2 linked regions of the Sulfurisphaera tokodaii str. 7 genome follow. Each later gene encodes a partner of the first gene's protein in a complex. Links are inferred from orthologs where the notes say so. Each region holds a gene or a part of one and is shown in the gene's direction. Other genes may lie near its edges.

What was found.
Region 2: rpl7ae (region 1) and STK_RS01570 share a complex: the UniProt entries of both Methanocaldococcus jannaschii proteins name them as parts of the 50S ribosomal subunit. The link is inferred for Sulfurisphaera tokodaii str. 7 from one-to-one orthologs.

What each region holds. Positions count from the first base shown.
Region 1 is NC_003106.2:1,426,769-1,434,129, forward strand. Bases 1-2,904 are described here. They hold rpl7ae (50S ribosomal protein L7Ae), read left to right. Parts: upstream 1-1,214; coding sequence 1,215-1,595; downstream 1,596-2,904. Other genes in these bases: STK_RS07970 (glutamate--tRNA ligase), read left to right, coding at 1-1,154; STK_RS07980 (glycosyltransferase family 4 protein), read left to right, coding at 1,606-2,850. Also shown: STK_RS07990 (DNA-directed DNA polymerase I), read left to right, coding at 3,052-5,682; STK_RS07995 (DUF2286 domain-containing protein), read right to left, coding at 5,685-6,116; STK_RS08000 (protein-lysine N-methyltransferase), read right to left, coding at 6,113-6,598; STK_RS08005 (hypothetical protein), read right to left, coding at 6,617-6,937; pgsA (archaetidylinositol phosphate synthase), read left to right, coding at 6,973-7,361. UniProt on the Methanocaldococcus jannaschii protein: Multifunctional RNA-binding protein that recognizes the K-turn motif in ribosomal RNA, the RNA component of RNase P, box H/ACA, box C/D and box C'/D' sRNAs.
Region 2 is NC_003106.2:294,177-305,940, reverse strand. What follows is about bases 5,445-8,163. They hold STK_RS01570 (50S ribosomal protein L24e), read left to right. Parts: upstream 5,445-6,570; coding sequence 6,571-6,756; downstream 6,757-8,163. Other genes in these bases: infB (translation initiation factor IF-2), read right to left, coding at 7,171-8,163; ndk (nucleoside-diphosphate kinase), read left to right, coding at 6,756-7,199; STK_RS01575 (30S ribosomal protein S28e), read right to left, coding at 6,252-6,503; upp (uracil phosphoribosyltransferase), read right to left, coding at 5,597-6,247; gatB (Asp-tRNA(Asn)/Glu-tRNA(Gln) amidotransferase subunit GatB), read right to left, coding at 5,445-5,562. In the rest of the region: STK_RS01610 (thiamine-phosphate kinase), read left to right, coding at 1-191; tetraether lipid synthase Tes, read left to right, coding at 261-2,009; STK_RS01600 (2,5-diamino-6-(ribosylamino)-4(3H)-pyrimidinone 5'-phosphate reductase), read right to left, coding at 2,004-2,645; STK_RS01595 (hypothetical protein), read right to left, coding at 2,764-3,351; STK_RS01590 (phosphoribosyltransferase family protein), read right to left, coding at 3,348-4,055; more of gatB, read right to left, coding at 4,141-5,444; more of infB, read right to left, coding at 8,164-8,979; STK_RS01555 (NAD(P)-dependent malic enzyme), read left to right, coding at 9,018-10,349; STK_RS01550 (DNA-directed RNA polymerase subunit H), read left to right, coding at 10,404-10,658; STK_RS01545 (DNA-directed RNA polymerase subunit B), read left to right, coding at 10,664-11,764. UniProt on the Methanocaldococcus jannaschii protein: Binds to the 23S rRNA.

The sequences.
Region 1 (7,361 bases):
CTAAAGAGCTTATAAGTAAAGGTTTTGCATATGTTGATACTTGCTCAGAGGAAGAGTTCAAAAAAATGAGAGATGCTAGTAAACCTTGTCCAAATAGGTTAAAATCAGCGGAGGATAATCTTTACTTATTTGAGAAGATGCTTAATGGAGAGTTTAAAGAAGGAGAAGCTGTAGTAAGGATAAAAACTGATCTCTCTTTACCTGATCCATCGCAAAGAGATTGGGTTTTACTTCGAATAATAGATGTTAAGAAAAACCCTCATCCTATCACTGGAGATAAATATTGGATTTGGCCTACTTATAATTTCGCAAGTGCCTTAGACGATCATGACTTAGGTATAACTCACATTTTCAGAGGTAAAGAACATGAAGTAAATGCAGAAAAACAGAAATGGATATACAACTACATGGGCTGGAAATATCCTTATGTTGAAGAATTTGGTAGGCTTAGATTAGAAGGATTTATGATGAGTAAATCAAAGATTAGAACAGTATTAGAGAAAGGCGTAAGCATTGATGATCCCAGATTACCTACGTTGGCTGGATTGAGGAGAAGAGGAATTCTACCAGAAACAATAATAGAAACTATAATTACAGTAGGTTTAAAGGTTAGTGATGCAACTATAAGTTTTGACAATTTAGCTGCACTTAATAGAAAGAAGTTGGATCCAATAGCTAAGAGACTTATGTTCGTTCAACAGCCTAAGGAGTTTATTATTGAGTTATCAGAACCAATTAGGGCAAAAATACCATATAACCCTAGTAAACCTTCAGAATATAGAGAAATTCTAGTAAATCCTGGAGATAAGATTCTTCTTGACGCGAAGGATGCAGAAGAAGGTGCGGTAGTAAGGTTAATGGAACTTTGCAATGTCACAATTTCTGGAAATAAATTAATATTTCATAGCAAAACTTTGGAAGACGCGAAGAAATTAAATGCAAAAATCATACAATGGGTAAAAAAAGATGAAGCTTCTAACGTTGAGGTAATTATACCAGATCCGAATGAAGAGAAGCCACCTATATCCGGTTATGGAGAAAAAGAAATTGGGAATCTAAAAATCAATGAAATAGTACAGTTCATAAGATTTGGGTTCGTTAGGGTCGATAATAAGATCGATAATAAGGTTACCGTAATATTCTCACATGAGTAACTTTATTAACCTAATAAGTTAATTCTTTTTTGCGTGACGAAATAAGAGGAGGATGAACGCATGTCTAAACCCTCATATGTTAAATTCGATGTACCAGAGGATTTGGCTAATAAGGTATTAGATGCTGTAAGAAAAGCAAAGGAATCTGGAAAGATAAAGAAAGGAACTAATGAGACAACAAAAGCTGTAGAAAGAGGCCAAGCCAAGCTGGTTGTAATTGCAACAGACGTGCAGCCCGAAGAAATAGTAGCTCACTTACCACTATTATGCGAGGAAAAGAAAATACCATATGTTTATGTCCCGTCAAAGAAGGCATTGGGAGAAGCATGTGGCTTACAAGTGGCTGCTGCCTCAGCGGCTATTATAGATCCTGGAGAAGCAAAGGATTTATTAGATGAGATTGTAAAAAGAGTAGAAGAATTAAAAGGTAAAGCAAGCTAAATTTTTTGGTATGAAAATTTTTGCTATAGGGAATGTTTTTAATCCTTCAGGTGTTTCTTCGCACATTATAAATGTTCTTAAAGGTCTTTCTAAATTAGGTGAAGAAGTCACATTATATGTTCCATATTTTCTTGTAGATAATAAAATTGAAATTTTAAAAGACTTAGAAAAAGCTGGAGTTCAAATATATCCTTTCGTGTATGATTATATTCAAAAATATAAAAGCAAAATAAGAACTACTAATTATTTTATAGAATCCCATACAGTTATATTTAGATGGAATGATATAGGAGCTGACAAGGTTTTATTAAGGGATCTAGATAGGATAAAGCCCGATATAATATATGATATGCATGAAGATACTATCACTTTAAGATTATCGTACTATTTAGGGAAGAAATTAAATGTCCCAGTGGTTAAGTTATTACATGATGAACCTTTTAGATATTCATCTTTTGGTAGAGGCTATAGAAAGATTCTCGGTCTTCAAGGTTTTATTTATGATGCTTTAATGTCTATTTTTTATAAGTTTGATAAAAGAGCATATGAAATTCCCATGGAAGATGGAATATTAAGAGGTATAGCCGCGGTATCATATGCGTCAATTTACTATTCGAAACTTGATGAAATAGCAAAAAAGTATCATGTGGCAGTGAAAGTTTACGAAATTGGAAATGCTTTTGATAAAGAGTTAATTTTTAAATATAGAAGAATAAAAGATAAAGGTGATTATGCAGTTTTCTTCGCTAGATTAGTACCTCAAAAAGGTCTTATGGAATTACCAAAAATTGCTGAGAGGCTTTCAACCAAAATAATTGTTTTTGGGAAATTATTTTCAGAAAAATACAAAAAAAATCTTCAATCTAAGAATATTGAATATCGTGGTTATAAGCCAATCGAGGAAGTATATGATACGGTTAGCAAGGCAAAAGTTTTAATATATCCGTCTCACCAAGATGGGTATTCACTAGTAGTTTTAGACACTTTAGCCCTAGGTACTTCTGTAGTAGCCTACGATATACCAGCTATTAGGTTTGTTTATGGAGGATTAAAGCCAGTGAAAATGGTAAAAGAATATGATTATTTATCTTTAGCAAAAGTAGCTAATGAAGTACTTAGTATGCCTGAAAAAGAATATGTTATGGAGCATGAAGATGAGAAAGTAAGAGCGTTTATAGAAAAACACTCTGACTGGTTAAATGTAGCTATTGAAACTAGAGATTTTTTAAAACAGTTTACTAGAAATGCTATATAATTATAATCATAAATTGTTCTTTTAATGCTATTAAATGTGGTAATTATCAATTTTAACTGTTTATGACGGGCCCGCCGGGATTTGAACCCGGGATCTCGGGTTCCGGAGACCCGTGCTTTGTCCTGGCTAAGCTACGGGCCCTCATTAAATGGCATTTAAGTTTATATCGTATTTCAGAATAATAATATTTTGTAGTGAGAAATGGCAAGACAAATTACACTTTTTGATTTTACATTGAAGAAAGAACAAAATAAGGATGAAAGTAGAAAAGAAGAGATCCCGCACGCTAATATCAACGAAGAGAGGAGAAAACCTAAGGAGTGGATAAAGGAGGCTGAAGAAGGGAAGAGTTATTTCTTACTTCAAGTTGATTATGATGGCAAAAAATCAAAAGCTGTTTGCAAACTCTATGACAAGGAGACGAAAAAAATATACATATTATATGATAATACAGGCCATAAACCTTATTTTCTTACTGATATAGACCCAGAAAAAGTTAATAAAATTCCTAAAGTTGTAAGAGATCCTTCTTTTGATCATTTGGAAACAGTAATTAAGATAGACCCTTATTCTGGTAATAAGATAAAACTTACAAAAATAGTTGTAAAAGACCCATTAGCTGTAAGAAGGATGAGAAACTCTGTTCCAAAAGCTTACGAAGCTCATATCAAATATTTTAACAATTATATCTATGATTTAGGCCTTATACCAGGTTTGCCTTATGTAGTGAAAAAAGGGAAATTAGAGCAAGTAAGACCAGAACTTAAAGGAGAAGAAGTAGATGAGATAAGAAAAGCTTTTGCTGATTCTGATGAAATGACTAAAGAAGCCGTTAACGATTGGATTCCTATTTTTGAATCTGAAGTTCCTGATGTGAAAAGAGTAGCAATAGATATAGAAGTATATACTCCTATTAAGGGACGAATTCCAGATCCAGAGAAAGCAGAATTTCCTATAATAAGCATATCCCTAGCTGGGAATGATGGTACTAAAAGAGTTCTAGTCCTACTTAGGGAGGATGTAAATTCTCAAATTACTAAGCACGATGTGATTGTAGAAACATTTAAATCTGAAAGAGAATTAATTAGAAGATTTTTCGATATAATTCTTGATTATCCAATTATACTGACATTTAATGGTGATGATTTCGATATTCCATATATTTATTATAGGGCTTTAAAGCTTAATTTTACCCCAGAAGAAATACCATTTGATATAATAAATGATGAGGGAAAATATTTAGCAGGTATTCATATAGATTTATATAAATTTTTCTTTAATAGAGCAATAAGAAATTATGCATTTGAAGGAAAATATAATGAGTATAATCTAGATGCAGTAGCCACAGCACTATTAGGAATGTCTAAAGTTAAGCTTGATACATTAATCAGTTTCTTAGATCTTGATAAACTGATAGAATATAATTCAAGAGATGCTGAAATAACTCTTAAATTAACTACATTTAATAATAATTTGGTATGGAAATTAATTATATTATTAGCAAGAATATCAAAGATGGGATTAGAGGAATTAACTAGAACTGAAGTTTCTACTTGGATTAAAAACTTATATTATTGGGAACATAGGAGAAGAAACTGGCTTATTCCATTAAAAGAAGAAATACTAACTAGATCAAGTCAGATTAAGACTGCAGCTATAATAAAAGGGAAGAGGTATAAGGGTGCTGTAGTAATTGATCCACCAGCTGGTGTTTTCTTTAATGTCGTTGTTCTTGATTTTGCATCACTGTATCCATCAATTATTAGGAATTGGAACATAAGTTACGAAACTGTTGATGTAGAAAATTGTAAGAACAAAGAATATGTAAGAGATGAAACTGGTGAAGTTTTACATTATATATGTAAAGATAAGCCGGGTATAACGGCTGTAATTACAGGTTTGTTGAGAGATTTTAGAGTTAAAGTTTACAAGAAAAAGGCAAAGTCACAAAATATATCTGAAGAGCAGAGATCGGTTTATGATGTAGTGCAAAGAGCAATGAAAGTATTCATAAACGCAACTTATGGTGTATTTGGTGCTGAGAATTTCCCACTATATGCTCCTGCTGTTGCTGAAAGTGTTACTGCAATAGGTAGATATGTTATTACTACAACGGTAAACTATTGTAGGTCAATTGGTTTACAAGTTTTATATGGCGATACTGATTCAATGTTTTTATGGAATCCATCTAAAGAGAAATTAGAAGAAATAATAAAATTTGTAAAGGGTAAATTCGGTTTAGACTTAGAAGTAGATAAAATATATAAATTTGTAGCATTTTCTGGTCTAAAGAAGAACTATTTAGGTGTTTATCCTGATGGAAAAACAGATATTAAAGGTATGTTAGCCAAGAAGAGAAATACTCCGGAGTTCATTAAAAAAGAGTTTAACGAAGTTAAGCAGCTTGTCACTACTATAAATTCCCCAGATGATATACCTAAGATAAGAGATCAATTGGAGTATAAGATTAAGGAGATATACGAGAAATTAAGACATAAGGGTTACAATCTTGATGAGCTGGCATTTAGAGTAATGTTATCTAAGCCTTTAGAAAGTTATACTAAGAATACACCACAACATGTTAAAGCTGCATTACAATTAAGATCTTATGGTGTAATGGTTCTACCTAGAGATATAATAATGTTTGTTAAAGTGAAAAGCAAAGATGGTGTAAAACCTGTTCAACTTGCAAAACTGAGTGAGATAGATGTGGATAAATATATTGATGCAGTAAGATCAACATTTGAACAAATACTAAAAGCGTTTGGTATTAATTGGGGACAATTTACTACAACTTCTATCGATACTTTCTTTAACATAAGTAAAAAGTAGTTTTATTCTTCTTCTTCAGCTTCTTCTGTTTCTGTCTCTTGTACTGGTGAAGTTACTTGTTTTGCGTATTCTAATAATTCGTTTTCACTTTTATCATCTATATAAGGAGAAACAACATAAACTTTTTTATCCTTAAAATCTGACTCAACCCACTCATTATCGAAACTGATCACAAATATAGGAATCTCAGCTATTGCCTCTGATTTTGTTCTAGATTTTATATAATTTTTTAACATTTCATAGGTTTGTGGTTTAAGAGGCAGAGGAATATGAATTTCATACATATCTTTCATTATTATGAAATCAGATAAGTTCTCATTCCATTCTTTTAGGGCTAACGTAGCTGTATTTCTTAATACTTGTGGTAAGTCACCTTCTACAATATCCTTTTTTGAAACTTGGCCATTTTCACTTTTGACTACTAAAACCTTCACTTATGCTCACCTATAACATATAAGTAAACTTGATGAGTCATACCTTTGTCTTCAACCTTTATAACTTCTTTTGGTACCCATCCTCTCATTTCGAATTCATGTGATACTACTCTAGTACCAGGCTTTAACTCTTTTTCTAATTTAGGTTTTAACATTTCATTAACGTTAGTTAGTAGAAACATAGTGACTATAGTAGCCTCTGAAAGATCGATCTCGAAAAAATTACCCTTTATTACTATGGCCTTATTTTCCACTCCGTTTCTCTTTATATTTTCTAGAGCTTCTTTTATTCTTTCGTCATTTATTTCAATACCCACAGCTTTTTTAACGTTGAAATCTTTTGCTGCAGTAATTATGATTCTTCCGTCTCCACATCCTAAATCATAAACAATATCTTCTGGTCCTGCATTAGCGATCTCTAACATCCTTCTTACTACTTTTTCTGGTGTTGGTACATATGGGACGTGAGGTATATAGCTCACTTTGCTCACTAATGTAATTTATTGGGACAAGATATTTTTAATTTTTTCAAGTGCTTGTTTTTTACCTTCTTCCGGGTCAGGCTCTAACTTCTGTGGATTAAAAGGCATTTGTGTTAATATAGGTGTAATTTTTCCATCATCTGTTTCTAAAAACAATTGTGGTAAAAAAGTCGTTCCAAATTCGTCTTTCTCTCCATAGTCAGCTAAAAAAGCATAATCTTCCATTTTTATTTCTTTTTCTATGTTTAGTTCCTTACTTAGTTCATCTATTACTTTTAAAAATGGTTTATGAGATGGATGTGCTTCTGAGGTTACCAGAATCAGTTTTTTAGCCTTCATATTCCCACTAAAAGTAAAAGTAATAGTTTAAAACGGTGATGGTTTTGATTACTAAGATAAGAAAGCAGTCTAAAAAGATATTGCAGCCTATAGCATTGGCTTTAATAAAGATTAATGTGTCTGCAAATACTATAACTTTTGTAGGCTTAATTCTATCTTTCTTATATTTAGCGATTATGTATTTCTTAAAAGATATAATAATTGGCTTGATTCTTCTTGCATTATCCGCATTTATGGATGCTATAGATGGGGAAGTTGCCAGATTAAGTAATAAAGCAGGAAGTAAGGGAAGTTTCCTTGATAGTAGTTTAGATAGAATAGAAGATATTAATTATATATCTGGGTTATTTAGTCTAGGTTTCACGCCCCTCTTAATAGGACTATTAATTGGTGTATCTGTAACAATTTCTTATTTAAGAGCTAA
Region 2 (11,764 bases), 1.1 Mb from region 1 along the record:
AATATGGTGGCGAAGAGTTTGAAACATTAATTGTCGTTAAGCATGACAATGCCTCAGAAATTATTGATTATATGGAATATCTAGGTTTTTCACCCAATATAATTGGAAGAGTAACTTCACGTGCTGTATTAGAATATAAAAAATCAATAATTAAAAAAACTGGTTGGGATAATTTTACAGGATGGTTTTAACCTAATTGATGGTATATACGGTGAAATTGTTTATATATATGCAATTCTTTATGTAGTAGATAGGTAAATATGGCACAGACTTCACAAGAGGAACCACAAGGCGGTTTTAGGCTATTACCAGCTCCTTCAAAGTTCGAAAACGGTGTTGTAAAATTCGGAGATAGAGAAATAAAAGTTGGAGGTCCATTGCCTAAACTGACTGAAAATGAGAAACTTGTCAGAGTTACAAGCTCCTTATGTCCAGTATGTTATAGATTATTGCCAGCAGTTATATTTGAAAAAGAAGATAAACTTTATATTAGAAAAATTTGCCCAGAACACGGAGAGTTTGAAGATCTATATTATGGAGATGTAGGCTTATACTATAAATTTGATTACTGGGAGTATGAGGGTAAAGGACCTAAAGTACCTTATGTTGATCTTAAGTCTCCTTGTCCATTTAACTGTGGATTATGTCCAATGCATCACCAGCACTCAGCACTAGTTAATTTAGTAATAACTAATAGGTGTGATTTATCTTGTTGGTATTGCTTCTTCTTTGCTGAAAAAGCAGGATACGTATTTGAACCTACCATAGAGCAAATAAAATTCATGGTAAACCAGCTAAAAAGACAAGATATAACACTAGTAATTCAAATAACTGGCGGAGAACCAACATTAAGAGAGGATCTAATTGAAATTGTTAGAGTATTAAGAGAAAGTGGAGTTAAGCATATTCAGTTAAATACATGGGGAGGAACTTTTGCAAAGATGTATTTTGAAGATCCAGAAAAAGCCATAAGATATGCTAGAGAGCTTAGAGAAGCTGGAGTTAATACTATATATATGAGTTTTGATGGTACTAATAGGAGGACGAATCCAAAGAATCATTGGGAGATTCCATATACTTTAGAAGTATTTAGAAAGGCTGGAATGACAAGTGTTGTACTTGTACCTACTGTTATAAAGACAGTTAATGATCAAGACCTAGGTAATATAGTTAAGTTTGCTGCATATAACTTAGATGTAGTTAGATCAGTAAACTTCCAACCTGTTAGTTTAACCGGGATGATGAAGAGAAACATGAGAAACAAATTTAGAATAACCATTCCAGAAGTACTTAAGAATATCGAGGAGCAAACGGATGGTGAAATTACAAGAGATAGCTGGTATCCAATAGGAACCTCTGTTGTATTCTCAAAACTTGTTGAAGCTTTAACTGGTAAAGAACAGTTTGAAATGGCTAATCATCCAAGCTGTGGAGCAGGAACATATGTCTATGTAGAATGGAGAAATGGAGAACCTCATTTTATTCCTATATCTAAATTTATTGATTTAGAAGGATTATTAGAATATCTAAAGGAGAAGACAGAAGAACTAAGAGAAGGAGGAAATAAATATTGGATAGGAATTAAGTTGCTATATAATCTCAGAAAGTTTATTGATAAGGAGAAGGGTCCAAAAGATTTCGATGTGTACAAGATGCTATATAATATTATAGTAAACCATAATTATGAGGCTCTAGGCGAATGGCATTATAGAACATTATTCTTAGGTACTATGCATTTCATGGACTTATATAACTATGATATTCAAAGAGTAATGAGATGTGATATTCATTATGTAACGCCAGATGGTAGGGTTATTCCATTCTGTACATATAATGTATTAAATGATTTATACAGAGATAAGATCTTAAAAGAATATCAAATTCCATTAGATAAATGGATTAAGATGCACGGAGAAGATAGTATTGGAGATGCAATGAAATACAAGAGAAATGCAACAAGACTTGAGCAAGGAGAAATATACCAGTTAACATACAAACCCTTCTTATAATCTCATATATCTTAAATGAATTTCTTTTTTACATTCACATATTTTACAATCTACAAGTTTAAGCTCTGGTGCTTCTATTCCTTTGAATCCTTCTCCATTTACTACTGAAACACCATTTCCGAAAATTTTAGGAGATATTGTTATCCTAATCTCATCAAAGCAATTATCCTTTATAAAATTCCATATAGTTCTTCCTCCTCCTTCAATTAGAATTCTTTTTACTCCTAAATTGTATAAGTCTTCTGCAATTATACAAGATGAAAGTTTTTCTAAAACTCTTATTTTTACTCCTTTTTTCTTTAATTCATTTGCTTTATCCTCATTCCTTAGATAAGCTTGGTAAGTAGTATAAATTATTGTATCAGGAGGTACACTAAATATATTTAGATTAGGATCAAAATTTAAGCTCTCACTTATTGTAACTCTAACAGGATTTCTTCCCTTAGCATACTTAACTAAAAGCTTAGGATTATCTATCCTTACAGTATTAGAACCAACCAATACAGCATCAACTTCAGTTCTTAAAATATGTAATCTCATTTTATCGTAAGGACAGCTTAGTTCACTATAATAGTCTTTTGAGGCAATTCTACCATCTATAGTAGTAGTACTGAATATTATAATATAGGGTCTCATTTTGAAATTTTCCCTTTAACACTTATTATAGGCACTAGGTCATGAAACCAAACCCTAAGCTCACATTTACTTCTTATGTTGCAGAGTAAACAGCAGTCTACGCAAACATTAATTTTTTTCACTCCACAGTATTTTGTTTCTGTAAATCTTCCGCATGAGTCACATCTTTCTTCGAAAACCAAAGCTCTTCTACCTTTTTACATTCATATGCGTTACATATATAATTTATCCTATTCATAATACCTGATATCTTGTTAACTCCACTAAAGATAATATTCTTATGTAGAACAAGAAGGGATCCTAAAGTAGGCGCTTTTGATTTAAATATGTAAATATCCTCTTCTATTTTCTTCGTAGTATCCTTAATTTCAAGATTTACTTTAGCTGGAGTATAGGATTTTTCTTTACCTATTCCCTTTCTAATGAGTATTGCATCCTCCTTACTTGCTACAATATATGGTATTTGTAGAAAAGATGAAATATAATTGGCTCCTCCAGAGACTTCCTCATAATGACTTGTTAATATTAGATAGTCTATTCCTTTATCGTATTTTGATAGTATTTCCTCAATTCCCTCTATTAATATACTAGAATCATTTCCATTACTACTATCGATTAGAATTACATGTTGATTGTTAGTAATAATTAAGTAACTGTTAAAATTTCCTTTTATTACGTATACATCTTTTAGAATTCTTGCTATCATAATACAAATAATGGTTTAATCGGTATCCCATTAATATGTTTACTCCATTCGTTACCGACGCTAGCTATTACTAAAACTCCAACTATATCTGCTCCAGCTTTTCTAATTAGTTTTGTTGCTGTAGTAATTGTTTTACCACTTCTAATTACATCATCAATAAGTAGTATTTTATCATTCTTTGAAATATAATCTTTTCTTAAAAAAATAGATGTTATAACACCATCTGCCTCCTTTAAACTTTCATCAATATAATCAATAAACATAGAATCTTTATGCTTTTTTATGATTATTAGAGGTTTAGCTAGAGCTTCAGCAGTTAATGTGGCAAAAGGAATCCCGTTAACAGCAACAGTAGCTATTTTAGTTATTTCTTTATTTTCGAAAAATCTATAATAATACATTTCAATTAATATCTTAAGTAAATTTGGATAAAATAGTAATCGTGAAGTATCAATATATCCGTCATCATGAATAATTATTTTATTAAGTAAGAATTTTACTAGGAAATCTCTTGATTTTAACTTGTCAAGTATCTCTTTTGCATGTACTTCACTTGGAATAGTAGAACCGTTAACGTATCTACATAATAAACTTTCTTGAATATTAAAGATTTTAGCAAGTTCTTTATAAGTGAAACTGTTTTTTAATTCTTTAAGTAAATCCACTACTGTTAATCTTAATCGTAAATCCTTGTCTTTTTGCATATTCAAATAAATATCACCATCTTCCTATTATTTTTGATGATCGAGGTTTTAAGTGCTGAGAAGTGATGAAAAACCCACGCTGTGATTATTTAATGCCTAGAATCTTCTTTATTAACTCGTTAGTTAATTGTGGATCAGCTCTTTTTCCAGTCTTTTTCATAACTTTACCAACTAGATAATTTATAACCTTAGGGTCATTCTTAGCCTTTTCAGCAGCATCTGGTTCTTCATTAATTACTTCTTTTATTACATTAATTAAGTAATCTTCATCTTTTATTGCAACAAGGCCTCTCTCTTTTATTATAGATGATGGCATTTTTCCTTCTAATACAATTTCAGGAAGAATTTCCTTAGCTATTTTTATTGTGATAACTCCATCATCAAGCAACTTTAATAATTCTACTAAATGCTGACTTCCAGCCTTGGATTGGGAAGGCCTTAGGTTTTTATCATTTAACCATCTTAAATAATCATTTATTAATAAATTGACTAATTTTTTATAATTACTATAATGTTTCGCAGTCTCTTCAAATAAATCAGCTAATGCTTTATCCATAACTAATACAGTTGCATCGTAATCTGAAATTCCATACTGAGTAACTAATCTTTTTATCCTTAAATCGGGTAATTCAGGTAAAGTCTTTCTTATTTCTTCTATGAGGTCCTGAGTTATTGGATATGGTGGTAAATCCGGATCTGGGAAATATCTGTAATCTTCTTCTGTTTCCTTTGTCCTAGTAGGTACTGTTACTTTTCTTTCAGAATCCCAATGCCTAGTTTCTCTTTTAACTGGTAAACCTTGTGCTATAGCAGCTTTTTGTCTAGCAATTTCATATTTTAACGCTTCTTCTACTTCTCTGGGCGAACCTATGTTCTTTATCTCAACTCTCTCTCCTCCTTCTACTGAGACATTAGCGTCTGCTCTCATAGCTCCTTCTAAATCACAATTACATACACCTAAGTGTTCTAATATAGATCTTAATTTCTCTAGAAATTCTCTCGCTTCTTTAGGTTCCGTCATATCAGGTTCCGTTACTATTTCAAGCAGTCCCATTCCAGATCTATTATAATCTAGTAACGTGTATTTGCTAGTTAGCATTGATCCCGTAGGATAGATTATCTTCGCAGGATCTTCTTCTATGTTTATTCTTCTTATTCTAACTGTTTTGCCTTCTCTTAATTTTAGATACCCACCTTTACTGATTGCAATGCTACCAGGTCCATCATATTGGGAGATTTGGTAGTTCTTTGCCATATCGGGGTAAAAATAGTGTTTTCTTACCATAATCAAAGAATTAGCTATTTCGGCATTGATGGCTAGAGCAACCATAATAGCTGCTTTTACAGCGTTTTCGTTTAATACTGGAATTGCGCCAGGCAAACCTAAGCATATGGGACATACGTTTGTATTAGGATCCTTCCCAGTATAATCACTAGGACAGGAGCAGAATAATTTAGTTTTCAATGATGTAAGATGAACGTGTACTTCTAGTCCTATTTTAACCATATTTATTGATGAAAGCATTTAAGGATAAAAATGTTTAACCAAATGCTCTATCTCCTGCATCACCTAATCCGGGCAAAATATATCCTCTATTATCTAATTCTGGATCTATAGATACTGTTATAATATTAACATCGGGATAAGATTCTAATATTCTTTTCAGACCATATTCGGATATTATTATAGATACAATAAAAATTCTCTTAGGCTTTTTGTCTTTTATTATATTTAACGCTTTGAGCATTGTACTCGCTGTAGCTATCATGGGATCTGCTATTATTACATTGTCTTTTATGTTTATTTCTGGTATTTTATTATAGAATATTTCAACTTCCATTTCCTTTGGATATCCTAAATTAACCTGTGTCTCCTTTCTACTAGCAGCTATTACACCAAGTCTAGCAGTTGGTAATGCTTTAAGAAGTCCTTCAACTAATGGTGTTGCTGCTCTTAGAATACTTATAATTACGATATTTTCCAAGTCATAGATATAGACTCCTTTAGCTTTTACACCTAAAGGAGTCTCTACTTCAATAATGTTGTAATCTAACATATTAAGAATTTCATATCCTATAATTCTACCTAATCTTACTAAAGTCTTCCTAAAAGTAATCTGATCTGTATTTTTAGATCTTAACTGAGTTAAAAAATGTAATGTAATTGGTTTAGATAATACAAAAAGAGGCATATATTTACCTCTTTGTTGTCAATTTTCTTGCTTCTCTCTCTGTTTCTCTAAGTATTAAAATATCACCTAATCTTACTGGGCCCTTTACATTTCTGGTTAAAATTCTTCCTTTATCTCTTCCTTCTAAAACTCTGACTCTAACCTGAGTTACTTCACCAGTAACACCAGTTCTATCTAGAATTTGTATTACTTCAGCTGGGAATCCAAATTCTTCAATTACCGAAGACTGAGCTTGTGATTTTTCTTTTTCGCTCATTTTCTTATTCCCTTAGTAATCAAAAAACCAATTCACTTAAATACTTCACTCTCTGTATTATCATGAGATGCCCTCAATTAAACAGTGCAGTTTCTGTGGAAAAGAAATACCGCCAGCAACTGGTTTAATGTATATAAGAAATGATGGTAGTATATTATGGTTCTGTTCAAATAAATGTAAAAAATCAATGTTGAAGCTACATAGAGATCCTAAAAAGTTGAAATGGACAAAATCATATATAGGTGGTAAGTGATGAGTATCCAAAGAACTTTTGTTATGATAAAACCAGATGGTGTAAGAAGAAATCTTATTGGCGAAATAATTTCTAGATTTGAAAAAAGAGGTCTTAAAATTATAGGCTTAAAAATGGTTAAAATAGATAGACCTACTGCAGAAAGACTTTATGAAGAGCATAAAGGTAAATCATTCTTTGAGGAGTTAATTAGCTATATAACTTCTGGTCCAGTAGTGTGTATGGTAATCGAAGGAGATGAAGCTGTTAGTGTTGTTAGAAAAATGATAGGAAACACTGACCCTAAAGAGGCTCCACCAGGTACAATAAGAGGTGATTATGCCTTAAGTAAAGCAGAAAATGTTATACACGCTTCAGATAGTGAAGAAAAGGCAAAAAGAGAAATGAGTATATTTTTCAAAGAAGAAGAGCTAGTTACACCTTTAGCCCAAGTGCATATGTAGGGTCATTAACTCTTTTTATATTAATTATTTCCTTTATAACTTCTTTCATATCATCTGTGATTATATCTTTATATTTGGTTAATAGTATCTCTAAATCTTCCTTTGGTACATCAGTGTAGAGTATTTCTCCTTCATCAATTTGTCTTCCTACCATTATATTTCCCTTTATAGAAACAGCTACTTCCATTCCTTTAGTAGCCCTATCTACACTTTTTTTATTATCTTGAATTTGAAGTATCTCACCCACTCTTTTACCATCTTTTTTCATAACTGGAAACTTTGGCCTTATTATTCCTCCTAGCACTTCAACACCTACTATTACTGGATCACTTCTACGGAATACATAACCTGGTATTAACCTAAATTTGCCTGGAAGAATTAAAGAATCTAGAGTTCTTCTCTTTTCACTTTCTCTTACTTCTGTTATATACTTCTCTATATCATCTATTAATTGGTATATTATTTCGCTGTAAATTAACTTAATGTTATTTGGGACTTCTATGCCTTGTAATGGTTTTACTCTAAATGCGGCTATAATTCCGTATTCTTTTGCTTCTTGTAAAGTAAGTTCAGCTTCAGTTATATCTTTTTTTGTTATAGGACCTATATCTGCTAATCTAATCGGAATGTTCTTTTGTTTTAGTCCTTCAACTATAGCTTCTAAACTTCCTAAACTATCAGCTTTAACAACAATACCTGCTATGTTTGCATTGTAATATTTTACACTAGCTATTTCTTCTTGTATAATTTTCTTGTATTCTTCAATTTGTTGCTCGTTCTCTGCTACAAATAACGGAGAACCTGCTAATGCATTTTCGAGTTCTGGTGCATAAATCTTAACACCTGCAGCAGCATAAACTTCATCAATTTGTGTTAAGTCTGTCTTAACTACTTTGATGTCTTGCAAAGGCTTTGGTACAAGAATTGACCTTACCTTTGTTACAATTGGCCCGTTTAGACCCCCAATTATAATTGTATCATTCTTCTTTAAGATCCCATCGTATATAATAACATCAATAGTATATCCGAGCCCTTGTAATTCTTTTACCTCTAATATAACACCTTTAGCCGGTCCTTCGGCAAATCTTAATTTTGTTTTCATATAATTCTGTGTTAATCCAGCAAGTAGAGCAAGTAATTCAGCTATTCCTTCGCCTGTCTTAGCTGAAACAGGTACTATTGCAACTGTTTTAGTGAAATCTCTTATACGATCGAACCTATCTGCATTGAAGCCTAATTCTGCTAATTGTCCTACAAGCCTATATACGTAATTATCTAGTTGAGTTTGTACATCTTTTCTTTGGCTTTTTATACTTTCTAAGAAGGAATAAGTATCTATTGGTTTCCAGCCAGGTATTCTGTCAATTTTATTTGCGGCCACTAAGAAAGGAACTTTTCTACTTCTTAATATCTCTAAGGATTCATAAGTTTGTTTTTGAAACCCTTCTACTACATCTACGACAAGAATAGCAATATCTGCAACACTCCCCCCTCTTCTTCTTAGATTACTAAATAGTTCATGCCCTGGAGTGTCAATAAAGAGTAATCCAGGTATTTCAAGTTTAATTGGAAATGTCTTTTTCAATGGTTCTGCTATTTTCTCTATTACACTCGTAGGAACGAAGCTAGCTCCTACTTCTTGAGTCATTTCCCCTGGTTCCTTTTTTACTACTGCAGTTCCTCTAATTTTATCTAATAATGTTGTTTTACCGTGATCTACATGGCCTAAAACCACTACAATAGGTTGTCTAAGTCTTCTACTTTGTAACTGTTGAGACATAATCTTTCACCAACTAAAACCACATTGATATCTATTTCATGCTCAAAAAATTTAATCTTATATTTAGTAAAGATACTGGTGTTATTACATTGAGTGAATTAGATAAAAAGGCAATTGAAATTTCTTCTAAATATAAGGGAAAAATACAAATATTACCTAAGGTTCCTATAAAATCCATAGACGATTTTGCCGTTTTATATACTCCAGGTATAGCAGCAGTATCCAAGGAAATTGCGAAAAACAAAGAATTATCTTTCCATTATACTTATAGGTGGAATGCTATCGCTATAGTAACTGATGGTACAAGAGTTTTAGGATTAGGAGATATTGGACCAGAGGCCGCAATGCCAGTAATGGAAGGAAAGGCTTTGATCTTTAAATATTTAGGTGGTGTTGACGCGATACCGTTGCCGATAGGTACGAAGGATCCGGATAAAATTATTGAAACAGTTAAAATACTAGAACCAGCTTTTGGAGGGATTAATTTAGAGGATATAGAATCACCTAAATGTTTTTATATTCTAGATAAATTAAGGCAAACAGTTGAAATTCCTGTATGGCATGACGATCAACAAGGTACAGCAGGAGCTACACTAGCTGGATTAATAACATCTCTTGAGATAACTGGCAAAGACCCAAAAAATATAAGAGTCATTCTATATGGCGCTGGGGCAGCAAATATAGCTACAGCGAGATTATTATATAAATATGGTGTTCCCTATGAAAATATGATTGTTATAGATAGTAAAGGACCATTGTATAAAGGAAGAAATGATGAGGATTCAATGAAATTAGAAAATCCATGGAAATATGAACTTCTAGAAAAAACAAATAAAATTGGTGCTAGGACAATAGAAGATGCTTTTAAAGGTGCTGATGTTTTAATTGCAGCTTCTAAGCCAGGCCCTGGTGTAATAAAATCAGATTGGATAAAATTAATGAATAAAGATCCAATAGTGTTTGCATTAGCTAATCCTGTTCCTGAAATCTGGCCAGATGAAGCGAAAAATGCTGGTGCTAGGATTGTAGCTACTGGAAGAAGTGATTTACCTAACCAAGTAAATAACTCCTTAATATTTCCAGCAGTTTTTAGGGGTGCTTTAGATGTTAGAGCGAAAACTATAACTGATGAAATGGTAATCGAAGCGGCAAGAGAATTAGCTTCCTTTGCTAGAGAAAAAGGAATTAATGAAAATTATATTATTCCCAAAATGACTGAGTGGGAAGTATACCCAAGAGTAGCAGCTGCTGTAGGGATGAAGGCTATACAGCAAGGTATTGCAAGAGTTTCATTATCATATGACGAAATTTATTCTTCCGCAAGAGAGATTATAAATTCTGCAAGAAAACTCCTTTCTTCATTAACATAATTTTTTTAAGTGGTCGAAACTACTTACATATTACGACTTAGTTTGGTGAATATAATGCGTTCTTCATCAAAAATTAAAATAGATCCTAGTCAGCATGAGCTTGTTCCTAAGCATGAGGTCCTAAGCATAGAAGAAGCTTATAAAATTCTTAAGGAATTAGGAATAAAACCAGAGCAACTTCCTTGGATTAGAGCATCAGATCCTATAGCTAAATTAGTTGGTGCAAAACCTGGAGATATAATTAAAATTACCAGAAAAAGCTCTTTGTCTGGAGAAGTAGTTGTATATAGATACGTTATAAGTGGGTGATATAAGTGAGTCTTACAGTTAATGAGAGATGGGAAATTGTTAAATCATTCTTTAAACTAAGGGGTTTAGTGAGACAACATTTAGATTCTTTCAATGATTTTCTGCGAAATAAATTACAACAAATAATAGATGAACAAGGGGAAATTATAACAGAAATACCTGGATTAAAAATTAAGTTAGGTAAAATAAGATATGATAGACCTGGAATTAGAGAAACAGATAAAGGACCCCCTAAAGAATTAACTCCTCTTGAGGCTAGACTTAGGAATCTAACTTATGCTGTCCCATTGTATCTAACTATGATTCCAATAGAGAATAATATAGAAGGAGAGCCAATTGAGGTTTATATAGGAGATCTGCCAATTATGTTAAAATCAATTGCAGATCCTACATCTAACATGACTTATGATGAGCTAATAAAGATAGGAGAAGATCCTAAGGATCCTGGAGGCTATTTTATAGTAAATGGAACAGAAAAAGTAATCGTTGCGCAAGAAGATTTGGCCACTAATAGAGTATTGGTTGATTATGGTAAAAGTGGTTCTAATATAACCCATGTTGCAAAAATTACATCAGCTGCTGCGGGATATAGAGTTCAAGTAGTAATTGAAAGATTAAAGGATAGTAGTATTCAAGTATCATTTGCTACAGTTCCAGGTAAAATTCCATTTGTCATTATGATGAGAGCATTAGGTTTCACTACAGATAAGGACATTGTTTATGCAGTATCTTTAGATCCAGAAATACAGAATGAATTACTACCTTCATTAGAGCAAGCAAGTTCAATAACTACAGTTGAAGATGCCCTTGACTTTATAGGAAATAGGATAGCTATAGGTCAGAAAAGAGAAAACAGAATTCAAAGAGCCGAGCAAATTATAGATAAATACTTCTTACCTCACATTGGTACATCCCCAGAAGATAGGAAGAAGAAGGGATATTATTTGGCTGCTGCTGTAAATAAGCTTCTAGAACTATATCTAGGAAGAAGACAACCAGATGATAAAGATCATTATGCTAATAAGAGGGTTAGACTAGCAGGAGATTTATTTACAAGCTTATTCAGAGTTGCATTTAAAGCATTTGTTAAAGATCTGGTCTATCAA